One region of the Azospirillum himalayense genome, then DNA from elsewhere that is predicted to be linked to it. Evidence: riboswitches for the same ligand, from Rfam matches in the RefSeq annotation. Region 1 holds a riboswitch; the other holds the start of a gene.
What was found. A riboswitch is a leader RNA that binds a small molecule or an ion and turns the genes downstream of it on or off. The one in region 1 is predicted to bind cobalamin.
Positions count from the first base shown of each region.

Region 2: it holds a riboswitch for cobalamin, as region 1 does, so the genes downstream of both, ACFPMG_RS16025 (energy-coupling factor ABC transporter permease) here and cobW (cobalamin biosynthesis protein CobW) in region 1, are expected to answer to the same signal.

Region 1 covers NZ_JBHSLC010000115.1:51,185-56,380, forward strand. Annotated here, with positions in the region: gene cobN (cobaltochelatase subunit CobN) at 1-752, opposite strand, end outside; gene cobW (cobalamin biosynthesis protein CobW) at 915-2,003, opposite strand; cobalamin riboswitch at 2,043-2,258, opposite strand; gene ACFPMG_RS31385 (ABC transporter ATP-binding protein) at 2,549-3,313, shown strand; gene ACFPMG_RS31390 (ABC transporter ATP-binding protein) at 3,306-4,028, shown strand; gene ACFPMG_RS31395 (ABC transporter substrate-binding protein) at 4,087-5,196, shown strand, end outside.
Region 2 covers NZ_JBHSLC010000031.1:33,518-38,713, forward strand. Annotated here, with positions in the region: gene ACFPMG_RS16020 (glycosyltransferase family 9 protein) at 1-1,145, opposite strand, end outside; cobalamin riboswitch at 1,290-1,528, shown strand; gene ACFPMG_RS16025 (energy-coupling factor ABC transporter permease) at 1,703-2,383, shown strand; gene ACFPMG_RS16030 (superoxide dismutase) at 2,449-3,198, opposite strand; gene ACFPMG_RS16035 (hypothetical protein) at 3,327-3,701, opposite strand; gene ACFPMG_RS16040 (YitT family protein) at 3,818-4,357, opposite strand; gene ACFPMG_RS16045 (hypothetical protein) at 4,356-4,547, shown strand; gene ACFPMG_RS16050 (RebB family R body protein) at 4,955-5,196, shown strand, end outside.

The DNA of each region.
Region 1 (5,196 bases):
ACGACGGCGGCGTTCCGCGCGGTCAGGGTGGCGCGCATCCAGGCGGCGCAGTCCGGCTCCTTCAGGCTCGCCACGAACAGCGGCAGCGGGGCGAGGCCGCGCGCGGCCAGCGCGTCGCACAGCGCGTGCACCGGCTCCAGATCGCCGGCCAGCAGGTGGGAGCGGTAGAAGACGACCGGCGCGCAGGGGCCGGCAACCTGACCGGACCAGCCCTCATAGACGCCGAAGCGCGGCACCGGCGCCGGCTCGCGCCAGGGGCGCTCCTGTCCGCTCAGAGTGGCGGCGTAGGCCAGCAGGTTGGCCATGTTGTCCGGCCCGCCTTCGGTGAATCCACGCCACAGCCGTTGCGCGGCCTCGGCCGGAACGGTGCCGTAGCCCTCCAGGGCGGGGTTCGGCTGGGCGCAGCCGGGCAGCACGGCCAGCGCCACCCCGGACTCCCGGCAGGCGGCGGCGACATGGTCCAGCCCATAGCGCCAGTAGCCCGCCCCGCCGAGCAGCCGCAGGACGACCAGCTTCGCCTTGCGGATCACGGAGTCGACGTAGAGGTCCACCGACAGCGGGTGCCCCAGCCGCGCGAGATTCGCCAGCCGCAGGGTCGGCAACTCGTCACGGTGGCGCTTCCAGCAGGCGGCGAGCGCCGTCAAGTCGCTGTCGGAGAAGGACAGGACGACGAGGTCCGCCGGGCTCTGCCCCAGATCCACGGCCTGGGGGCCGGCGTCGAGGTCTTCCTGGCGGGCGGCGAGTAGGTGCATGGGCTACAGCTTTGCAAACACTCCCTCTCCCGCCCCGGGAGAGGGTGCCCGCGAAGCGGGCGGGTGAGGGTGCTGGCAAGGATCGCTGCGGTCTCCGCGGGCGACCCTCACCCTCCCACGCTTCGCGCGGGTCCCTCCCTCTCCCGGGGCGGGAGAGGGCTTTTAAGACAGCGCCGCGGTCACGGCGTCGCGGTCCAGGCCCGTCTCGCCGATCACCACCAGACGGCTGCGGCGCGGCTCGTCGGGCTTCCAGAAGCGGTCGAAATGGGTCTGGATGCGCGTTCCCACACCCTGCACCAGAAGGCGCATCGGCTTGCCCGGCACGTCGATGAATCCCTTCAGACGGAGCACGCCATGGGCGGCGGCGACCCGCTCCAGCGTCTTCGCCAGCGCCGCCGGGTCGGGCTGCGGGCCGAGTTCCACGACGAAGCTGGTGAAGTCGTCGTGGTCGTGACCCTCCTCCTCGTCATGGTGGCTGGGTCGGTTGGCGAGGTCGTCCTCGGCCCCGGCGCCGACGCCGAGAAGCACCACCGGGTCGACCTTGCCGTTGCTGGCGCGCAGGATCTTGGGCTCGCGCCCAGCGCCGCCCTCAGCCATGCCGCCCTCAGCCATGCCGCCCTCCGCCATGGCGGCGCGGATCAGGTCCTCGACCTTCGCCAGATCGGCGGCATCGACCAGATCGGTCTTGTTCACCACGATCAGGTCGGCGCAGAGGAGCTGGTCTTCGAACACCTCCTCGACCGGAGTCTCGTGGTCGAGCTGCCCGGCCTCGGCGGCTTGGGCGGCCAGCGCCGCCGGATCGGGGGCGAAGCGGCCCTCCGCGGCGGCGGCGGCGTCGACCACCGCGACCACTCCGTCCACCGTCACCCGCGTCTTGATCGCCGGCCAGTGGAAGGCCTGGACGAGGGGCTTCGGCAGAGCGAGGCCGCTCGTCTCGATGATGATGTGCTCCGGCGGCTGCGGGCGGGACAGCAGCTTTTCGATGGCCGGGACGAAATCGTCGGCGACGGTGCAGCACAGGCAGCCGTTCGCCAGCTCGATCACGTCGTCCTCGGTGCAGGTCGGGTCGCCGCAGGCGCGCAGGATCTCGCCGTCGATGCCGACATCGCCGAACTCGTTGATGATCAGCGCCAGACGGCGCCCGCCGGCCTGCTCCAGCAGGCTGCGGATCAGCGTCGTCTTCCCGGCGCCGAGAAAGCCGGTGATGACGGTGGCCGGGGTCTTTCCGGCGGTCAGCGGGCCGGTGGTCATGATCTGGCTTCCTTGTCTCCGCCACACCCGGCGGATTGGATGAGTGTCGGTCCGGCGGCAGGTTTCCTGGCTCGCGGGTCGTCGCCGCGCCTCCCGCCTTCCCGGCCTGTCGGCCCGTGGCATTTCCGGAGGCAGGCTCGCCGCTTACAGTTGCGGGGGCAGCCGCGGCCTTGGACTCCATCCGGGTCCGCACCGCATTCCCTATTATCCCCGCGCCTTCACGGCGGACGGGGCACCGTCGGAGGCGCAGAATTGCAGGCGGACCCCCGATTTGCAAGCGGCCATTTGGCGCCCGAAAACCGTGCCGTCGAACCCGGAACGCTCCGCCCGTCCCGCCGTTGGTGTGTCGGAAGATCGGTACAGTCTGTCTGGAAAGCTGACACTCCGGACCGCGTGCGATGCCCAACGCCAACATTGGCCGATTCATAAATTTCAACGACTTACCAAAGGCTGTCACAGTTGGCATGCCGTGTGCTTATACCAGCGTAACCAAAAACGCGGACCGGCAGACGACGCGGACGAACAGGGAGGGAAAAGCGGCACCCATGGCCGACGACATCATTCTGGAAGCGCGCGGACTCTCGAAGGAGTTCAAGGGCTTCATCGCGGTGAAGGAGGTGAACCTCCAGGTTCGCCGCGGCACGATCCACGCGCTGATCGGCCCGAACGGCGCTGGCAAGAGCACGGTCTTCAACCTGCTGACCAAGTTCCTGACGCCGACGCGCGGCCAGATCCTCTACAAGGGGCGCGACATCACCGCCATGAAGCCCGCCGACGTGGCGCTGCTCGGCATGGTGCGCTCCTTCCAGATCTCCGCCGTTTTCCCGCACCTCAGCGTGCTGGAGAATGTCCGCGTCGCGCTGCAGCGCCCGCGCGGCACCAGCTTCCACTTCTGGAAGCCCGAGGCCAGCCTGCACGACCTGCACGACCGCGCCGAGGAACTGATCGAGGCGGTGAACCTCACCCCCTGGGCCGGCCACACCGCCGCCGAGCTGCCCTACGGCCGCAAGCGCGCGCTGGAGATCGCCACGACGCTGGCGCTCGACCCCGAGGTGATGCTGCTCGACGAGCCGCTGGCCGGCATGGGCCACGAGGACATCGAAGGCACCGCCGCCCTCATCAAGCGCGTCTCCGCCGACCGCACCATCCTGATGGTGGAGCACAATCTGTCGGTCGTCGCCCACCTGTCGGACACGATCACCGTGCTCCGCCGCGGCGAGATCCTGGCGGAGGGCGCATACGACGTCGTATCGCGCAACCCGCAGGTCATGGAGGCCTATATGGGCACGGGTGAGGTGGGCCATGCCTGACGGCGCGACCGTGAAGACCGCGATGCTGGAAATCCGCGACCTCCAGGCCTTCTACGGCGAGAGCCACGTGCTGCACGGCGTCAACATCGACGTGCGCCAGGGCGAGGTGGTGACCCTGCTGGGCCGCAACGGCGCCGGCAAGACGACCACCATGCGCTCGATCATGGGCATCGTCGGCAAGCGCAACGGCTCGATCCGCTTCCAGGGCAAGGAGCTGATCGGCATGGCGCAGCACAAGATCCCCCGCCTCGGCATCGGCTACGTGCCGGAGGAGCGCGGCATCTTCTCCTCGCTCAGCGTGGACGAGAACCTGATGCTGCCGCCGGTGGTGAAGTCGGGCGGCATGACCGTGCCGCAGATCTACGAGCTGTTCCCCAACCTCCAGGGCCGCGGCACCACCCAGGGCACGCGCCTGTCGGGCGGCGAGCAGCAGATGCTGGCCATCGCGCGCATCCTGCGCACCGGCGCCGACCTGATCCTGCTCGACGAGCCGACCGAGGGGCTCGCCCCCGTCATCATCGAGCAGATCGGGGTGGCGGTGCGCAAGCTGAAGCAGCGCGGCTTCACCATCGTGCTGGTCGAGCAGAATTTCCGCTTCGCCGCGACCATCGCCGACCGCCACTACGTGATGGAGGAAGGCCATGTCGTGGACATGATCCCCAACGACCAGCTCGCCCAGAACATGGACAAGCTCCACACCTATCTGGGTGTCTGACCAAATCACCCCCTCTGCCGAAAACACTCAAAACAAAGCCAATCGAAGGGAGTTCGAAATGCTCAAGACGTTGCTTTGCGGGACCGCATTGCTGGCGCTGACCGCCGGGGCCGCGCACGCCCAGGTCTCCAACAACGTGATCAAGATCGGCGTGATGAACGACCGGTCCGGCATCTACGCCGACCTCGCCGGCGAAGGTTCGGCCATCGCCGCCCGTCTGGCGGCCGAGGAGTTCGGTGGCAAGATCGCCGGCGCGCCGATCGAGATCGTCGTCGCCGATCACCAGAACAAGGCCGACATCGCCGCCAACACGGCGCGCGAGTGGATCGACGCCGGCAATGTGGACGTCATCGCCGACGTGCCGAACTCCGCCGCCGCGCTGGCCGTCCAGGGCATCACCAAGGACAAGAAGCGCATCTTCCTGATGTCCGGTCCGGGCTCGACCGACCTCAGCGGCAAGTCCTGCAGCCCCTACGGCTTCCAGTGGACCTACGACAACTACGCCATGGCCGCCGGCACCGCCCGCGCGCTGGTCGAGCAGGGCAAGAAGAACTGGTACTTCATCACCGCGGACTACGCCTTCGGCCATTCGCTGGAGGATGAGACCTCGAAGATGGTCAAGCAGCTCGACGGCAAGGTCGCGGGCAACGTCCGCCATCCGCTGGGCAACGCCGACTTCTCGTCCTACCTGCTCCAGGCCCAGGCCTCCAAGGCCGACGTGATCGGCCTCGCCAACGCGGGCGGCGACGCCACCAACGCCGTCAAGCAGGCGTCGGAGTTCGGCATCACCCAGTCGGGCCAGAGCCTCGCCGGCCTGCTGCTGTTCATCAGCGACATCCACGCGCTGGGCCTCCAGGCCTCCCAGGGCCTGCTGCTGACCACCGGCTTCTACTGGGACACGGACGAGCAGACCCGCGAGTGGACCAAGAAGTTCGAGGCCAAGGCCGGCCGCAAGCCGACCATGGTCCAGGCCGGCGTCTACTCCGCGGTCCGCCACTATCTGAAGGCGGTCGAGGCCGTCGGCTCCGACGATCCGGACAAGGTCGCCGCCAAGATGCGCGAGACCCCGGTCGCCGACATGTTCACCAAGAACGGCAAGATCGCCGCGAACGGCCGCATGTTCCACGACATGTATCTGGCCCAGGTGAAGACCCCGGGCGAGTCCAAG
Region 2 (5,196 bases), on a different contig from region 1:
GTCGCGAAGACGGTGATCCGGGCCAGCGGCAAGGCCCGCCGCAGCTCCCGCAGGACGCCGGACGCCCGCAGCACGGCCCCCATCCCGTCCGGCAGGAACACGCCGACGCTGCGGATCAGGTCGGTCGGGAAGGGTTGCGGTTCGCCGGGGACGAGCGTGCGGCGGCGGACGGCGGGGCCGGAGTTCCGCAGCAGCGCCATCGCCGGAGCGGTCGAGGCGCCCCGCGCCGGCGGCACGAAGCCCCAGCGTCCGTCGGCATCCGGGCGCGCCAGCGGCTCCACCATGGCATGCTCGGCGCGCGAGACGGTCGCCGCGTCGGTCACCCAAGGGAAGAAATCGCGCAGCGGGAGGGTGCCGTTGCCGACCGTTCGGCCCGCCGCCTGCAGGGCATCCCACCGACCGACCGCGCCGTCGTAGCCGTAATAAATTTCCTTGAACGCGACCTGCTCCCGCGTCGCGTAGGCGAAATGCTGGAAGACCAGCCCGCCCGCCGCCGTCTCCTCGTGCAGGAAGGGGTTGGCCGCGCCGAGTTCGAGGTCCGACCCGTCGGGCTGTGGGCGCATCAGCCGGGGCGGGACGTGCGAGTGCCAGTAATCCCCCGGCCGGTACCGCCATGTGCGCAACCATTCGTAGGCGCGGTAATTGCCGTACTGGTCCAGCCGGTCGAGGACCAGGGACGGGCCGACGAAGAAATGGCAGAGGTAGAGAGCCGCCGTGCGCGACGGCGAATCGAGGAACATCCGGCGCGCCCGGGCGATCTGCTCCGCCGTCCACAGCTCGTCCGCGTCGACCTGCCAGAGCAGGCAGTCCTCGGTCATGGCGGCCAGCGGCGCGGTCACCATCTCCACCTTGCCCTGCCAGAACACGCCGGGCGGCTTGCGGTAGACCGACACGCGCCCGGGCTCCTCCGCGGCGATGCGGTCGAGATACTCCGAGGTCCCGTCGTTGCTGCGGCCGTCGCGGTGAAGGTCCTGCGGGACGCGCCCGCCCCGCTGCGCGCACCAGGAGGAGTCGCGGACCTGCTCCGCCACCCCCTCCACGATGTGCCAATGCCAGGGGAAGGGCAACTGGCGGAACACCTCCAGGTGATAGCGGATGAAGGGATCGCCGTTCAGCACGATGGTCAGGAAATGAACCGGTAGCATGCCCGCAACCCCGTCCTTCGCCCGTTGATCCGTCCTCGCGCAGTCCGCAGGACCTTGTCGGTTCCGCGGGAGCGGTGTCAAGGAAGCCGTGCGACTCCCCCGATGGGGCGCCATCCCCCTCTTGACGGCGGGGGACCCCGCCCCTACCCTGGCGGCGGTTATGGTTCCCCGCGTCCTCCGGTCGCGGGGCTAAGAGGGAAGCCGGTGCGCCGCCCCGATCGGGGAGATACGGCAAATCCGGCGCTGCCCCCGCAACTGTGAGCGGTGAGCGGCCTCGTCCTTTCCGTGTCACTGGCGCCGCCTGCGGGAACGGGCGCCGGGAAGGCCGGACGATGCCGCCTTGACCCGCGAGCCAGGAGACCTGCCGTAACCGAACGTACGTCCTCGGGCGGGGTGCCCCGGTGGTCGCTTGCCGATGTCCGGCCCGACGGCCGCCCGTCTTCCGCAAGCCGTCCCCCCGGTGCGCCCATTCAGGGGACCAAGGGGGTTGCGATGCCGGTGCCTGCCAGCAACGACGCCCCTCCCAACGCATGGCAGACTCGGAAAGGGCATAGAGCATGCACATCGAACCCGGCGTCGTGGACGGCGCCAAGATCGCTCTCAGCTACGCGACGGCCGCCGGCGGCTTCGCGATGGCCGGAAAGCTGGCGCGCGACGACGTCCGCAACAACGGCGGGATCGCGCCGCTGGTGCTGCGCAGCCTGATCGCCACCGCGCTGGTCTTCAGCTTCTTCGAGGTGTTCCCGCACCACCCCGTGGGCGTGTCGGAGGTTCACCTGATCCTCGGTTCGACGCTGCTCCTGCTGTTCGGCGCCGGTGCCGCCTCCATCGGCCTCGCCGCCGGCCTGCTGATCCAGGGCCTGTTCTTCGCGCCGTTCGACCTGCCGCAGTACGGCATGAACGTCACCACGCTGCTGGTCCCGCTGTGGGGCATCAGCCTGCTGGCGAAGCGGATCGTTCCCGACGCCACCCCCTATGTCGACCTGAAGTACTCGCAGGCGCTGGCCCTCTCCACCGCCTACCAGGGCGGCATCGTCGCCTGGGTGGCCTTCTGGGCCTTCTACGGCCACGGCTTCACCGCCGAGACCATGACGGAAGTCGCCTCCTTCGGCGCCGCCTACATGACCGTCATCATCGTCGAGCCGCTGGCCGACCTCGCCGTGCTGGCCGTCGCCAAGGCGCTGCGCCGCCAGAGCCAGGGGCCGCTGTTCAACATCCGCCTGCACCAGGGCGCCTGACCGGCCCTCTGGACCAGACGGTTCGAAGGAAGGGCGGCGGGGACATCCCCGCCGCCCTTTTCCGTTCAGATCACCAGTTCGCCTTTGCGGATCGCCGCGTAGCGGCGGTTCACCGCGCCCCAGTCGACCACGTTCCACCAAGCCGCCAGATAATCGGCGCGCCGGTTCTGGTACTTCAGATAATAGGCGTGCTCCCACACGTCGTTGCCCATCAGCACCGGCACGCCCTCCATGGCCGGCGAATCCTGGTTCGGACGCGCGGCGATGGCCAGCTTGCCCGACGACGGGTCGGCGGTGACGAAGACCCAGCCGCTGCCGAACTGCCCGGCGCCCGCCGTGTTGAAGCGCGTCTTGAAGTCGTCGAAGCCGCCGAAGTCGCGCGTGATGGCCGCCCCCACCTCGCCGTCCGGCGCACCGCCGGCGTTCGGCCCCATGATGCTCCAGAACATGCTGTGATTCGCGTGCCCGCCGCCGTTGTTGCGCACCGCGGTGCGGATGCTCTCCGGCAGTTCCGGCACGCGCTTCAGCAGGTCGGCCAGCGGCATCGCCTGGAGATCGCCATGGTTGGCGAGGGCCTTGTTGAGGTTGTCGACATAGGCCTGATGGTGCTTGTCATGGTGCACGCTCATCGTCATCGCGTCGATGTGCGGCTCCAGCGCGGCGGGCGCGTAGGGCAGCGGCGGCAGCGTGAAGCCCTTGCCGCCCGGTGCCTGGCCTGCTGTTTGAGCCCAAACGAAGCGCGGCGCCGCAGCCAGCACCAGCGCGGCGGCGCCGGCGGACAGCAGCAGTTGGCGGCGATCCAGGCGAACGGACATGAGACCTCCCAATGTTGTGTTTCGTGCCGAACGGCGGGGAAGCCACAGCCTCAGTGCGCCTCCCAACTCACTCAACAGGGCAATGGGCGTAGTCACTCGGTACCGGCGCACCGCGCGCCGACCGATTTCTACAGGCGGGCCTTTCCCGCCAACCCGGCGGACGACACGCGGGCCATGCCCAGCGCCACGGTCCGCCAACGCCCCAGACGGAACCGCGAGGGGGCGGCCGACGGCTTGCGGACCGGCGCGGCCGTGACCGTCTCCGCCGCCTCGAGGATCCCGCGGGCGCGGCGCTCGCGCAGCAGCAGGCGCATCACCTCCTCCTCCGTGACGGGGCGTCCGGCCCTGGCGGTGGCGAGGCTGGCGGTGTCCTGGAGGGCGGCGACCTGCGCCAGGGTGCCGGTCAGCCCCTTGGCCGCGGCGGTGGTCAGCGCTTCGCGATGAATGGCGAGGATGAACGGCTTCAGCCCACGGTCGGGCGTTCCCTGCGGCGGTGTCGGCATGGCGGAAGGGCTCCGGGGATTCGTTCGATCGGGTAGGCCATCATCCAACCGATAACGCCGCCGCGGCAAAGGCCCCTTCGGATTAGTCCCGCCGGTCTCCGCCGGAGGAGCGGCCCTCAGCGGGCCACGTACCAGTCCGTCCGGTGGTTGAAGGCGACGAAGGCGTTCAGCACCGCCGCGCCCAGCATCGAGGCCAGCACCGCCTTCCCGTCGATGACGAAGACCGCCATGGAGAAGATCACCACGTCGAACATGGCCTGGAGCCAGCCGGCGCGGAAGCCCGTCTTCTCCTGGATGTAGAAGGCGAGAATCCCCACCCCGCCGCCGCTGGAGCCGTGGCGGAACAGGCCGATGACCCCGATGCCGATGCAGAAGCCCGCCAGGACCGCCGCCACATAGGGGTGCAGCGCGTCGTAGCGGATCGCGTGGGGCGCCAGCGTGGTCAGCACCGAGATGCTCGTCACCGCCAGAAGCGACTTGGCGGTGAAGCGCCAGCCGATGCGCGCCAGCGCCAGCGCGTAGAAGGGCAGGTTCACCACGAAGAACACCGGGCCGAAATCCAACCCCGTGGCGTAGGCGATGACGAAGGACAGCCCCGCCGCCTGCCCGGTGATCAATCCGGCGGCATGCAGTATGGAAATCCCGAACGCGGTCATGATGATGCCGAACAGCTGCCCCTGCGCATTATCAAATGCGCTGTGCGCCGCCCGTTTGGTTTCATTTGTTGCAACGGCAGTGTTTGGGGCCACGGATACTGCACTTTTCTTGAGCACGCTCGGCACCTTCCAGACTTCATTCCATATCGACAGTATCATCAAAGACCAGACCAAGAATAGAGCGGCGTAAATTCGTCCGCCTCCCCCGCAATCCGTGGGGCAACGCTGCTTCGTGTTCCCGTCGCCCCTCCCCTCGCCGTCGATTCCTCCGGATGGCGCCGGCTTTCCGGGCCGGGGCGCGGGCGGTGGGACGCGGAATTGCGTGGCCTTGCGGCCATCGTTGCGCCCGCTGCGCAAGAATCGGTCGCGCCGACACCACACGCTTTCTCCGCATCGATCGCCGAAGCGCAACCCAGGCGCACAAAACTCACGCGGTCTGCCGGATTCTTTCGCCGGATAGACCAATCGGACGGCATCCCACATCGCTACAGTCGCACCGTCCGCTGTTCACGCATCCCATGGTCGCATGAGGCTGCGCGAATGAGCGACGCCACCAGCGGCCGCCTTTGAAACCGGCCCCACCAGTGAGGAAAGACAATGGCATTTCCGACCGCCGTGAACGACCAGATCACCGATTCCGTCACCCAGGCCAACACCAAGGTCCTGGGCGACGCTCCGGCGATCGCCATGGGCAACCTGTTCCAGGCCACGGCCCAGGCGCTGGCCAACGCGGCCCACAACGCCACCAACGCCCAGCAGCAGTCCTACGTGACCGCGCAGGCCGCCACCACCCAGGGCGTGGCCACGCTCTACTCGATCGACACCGCCTCCACCGGCGT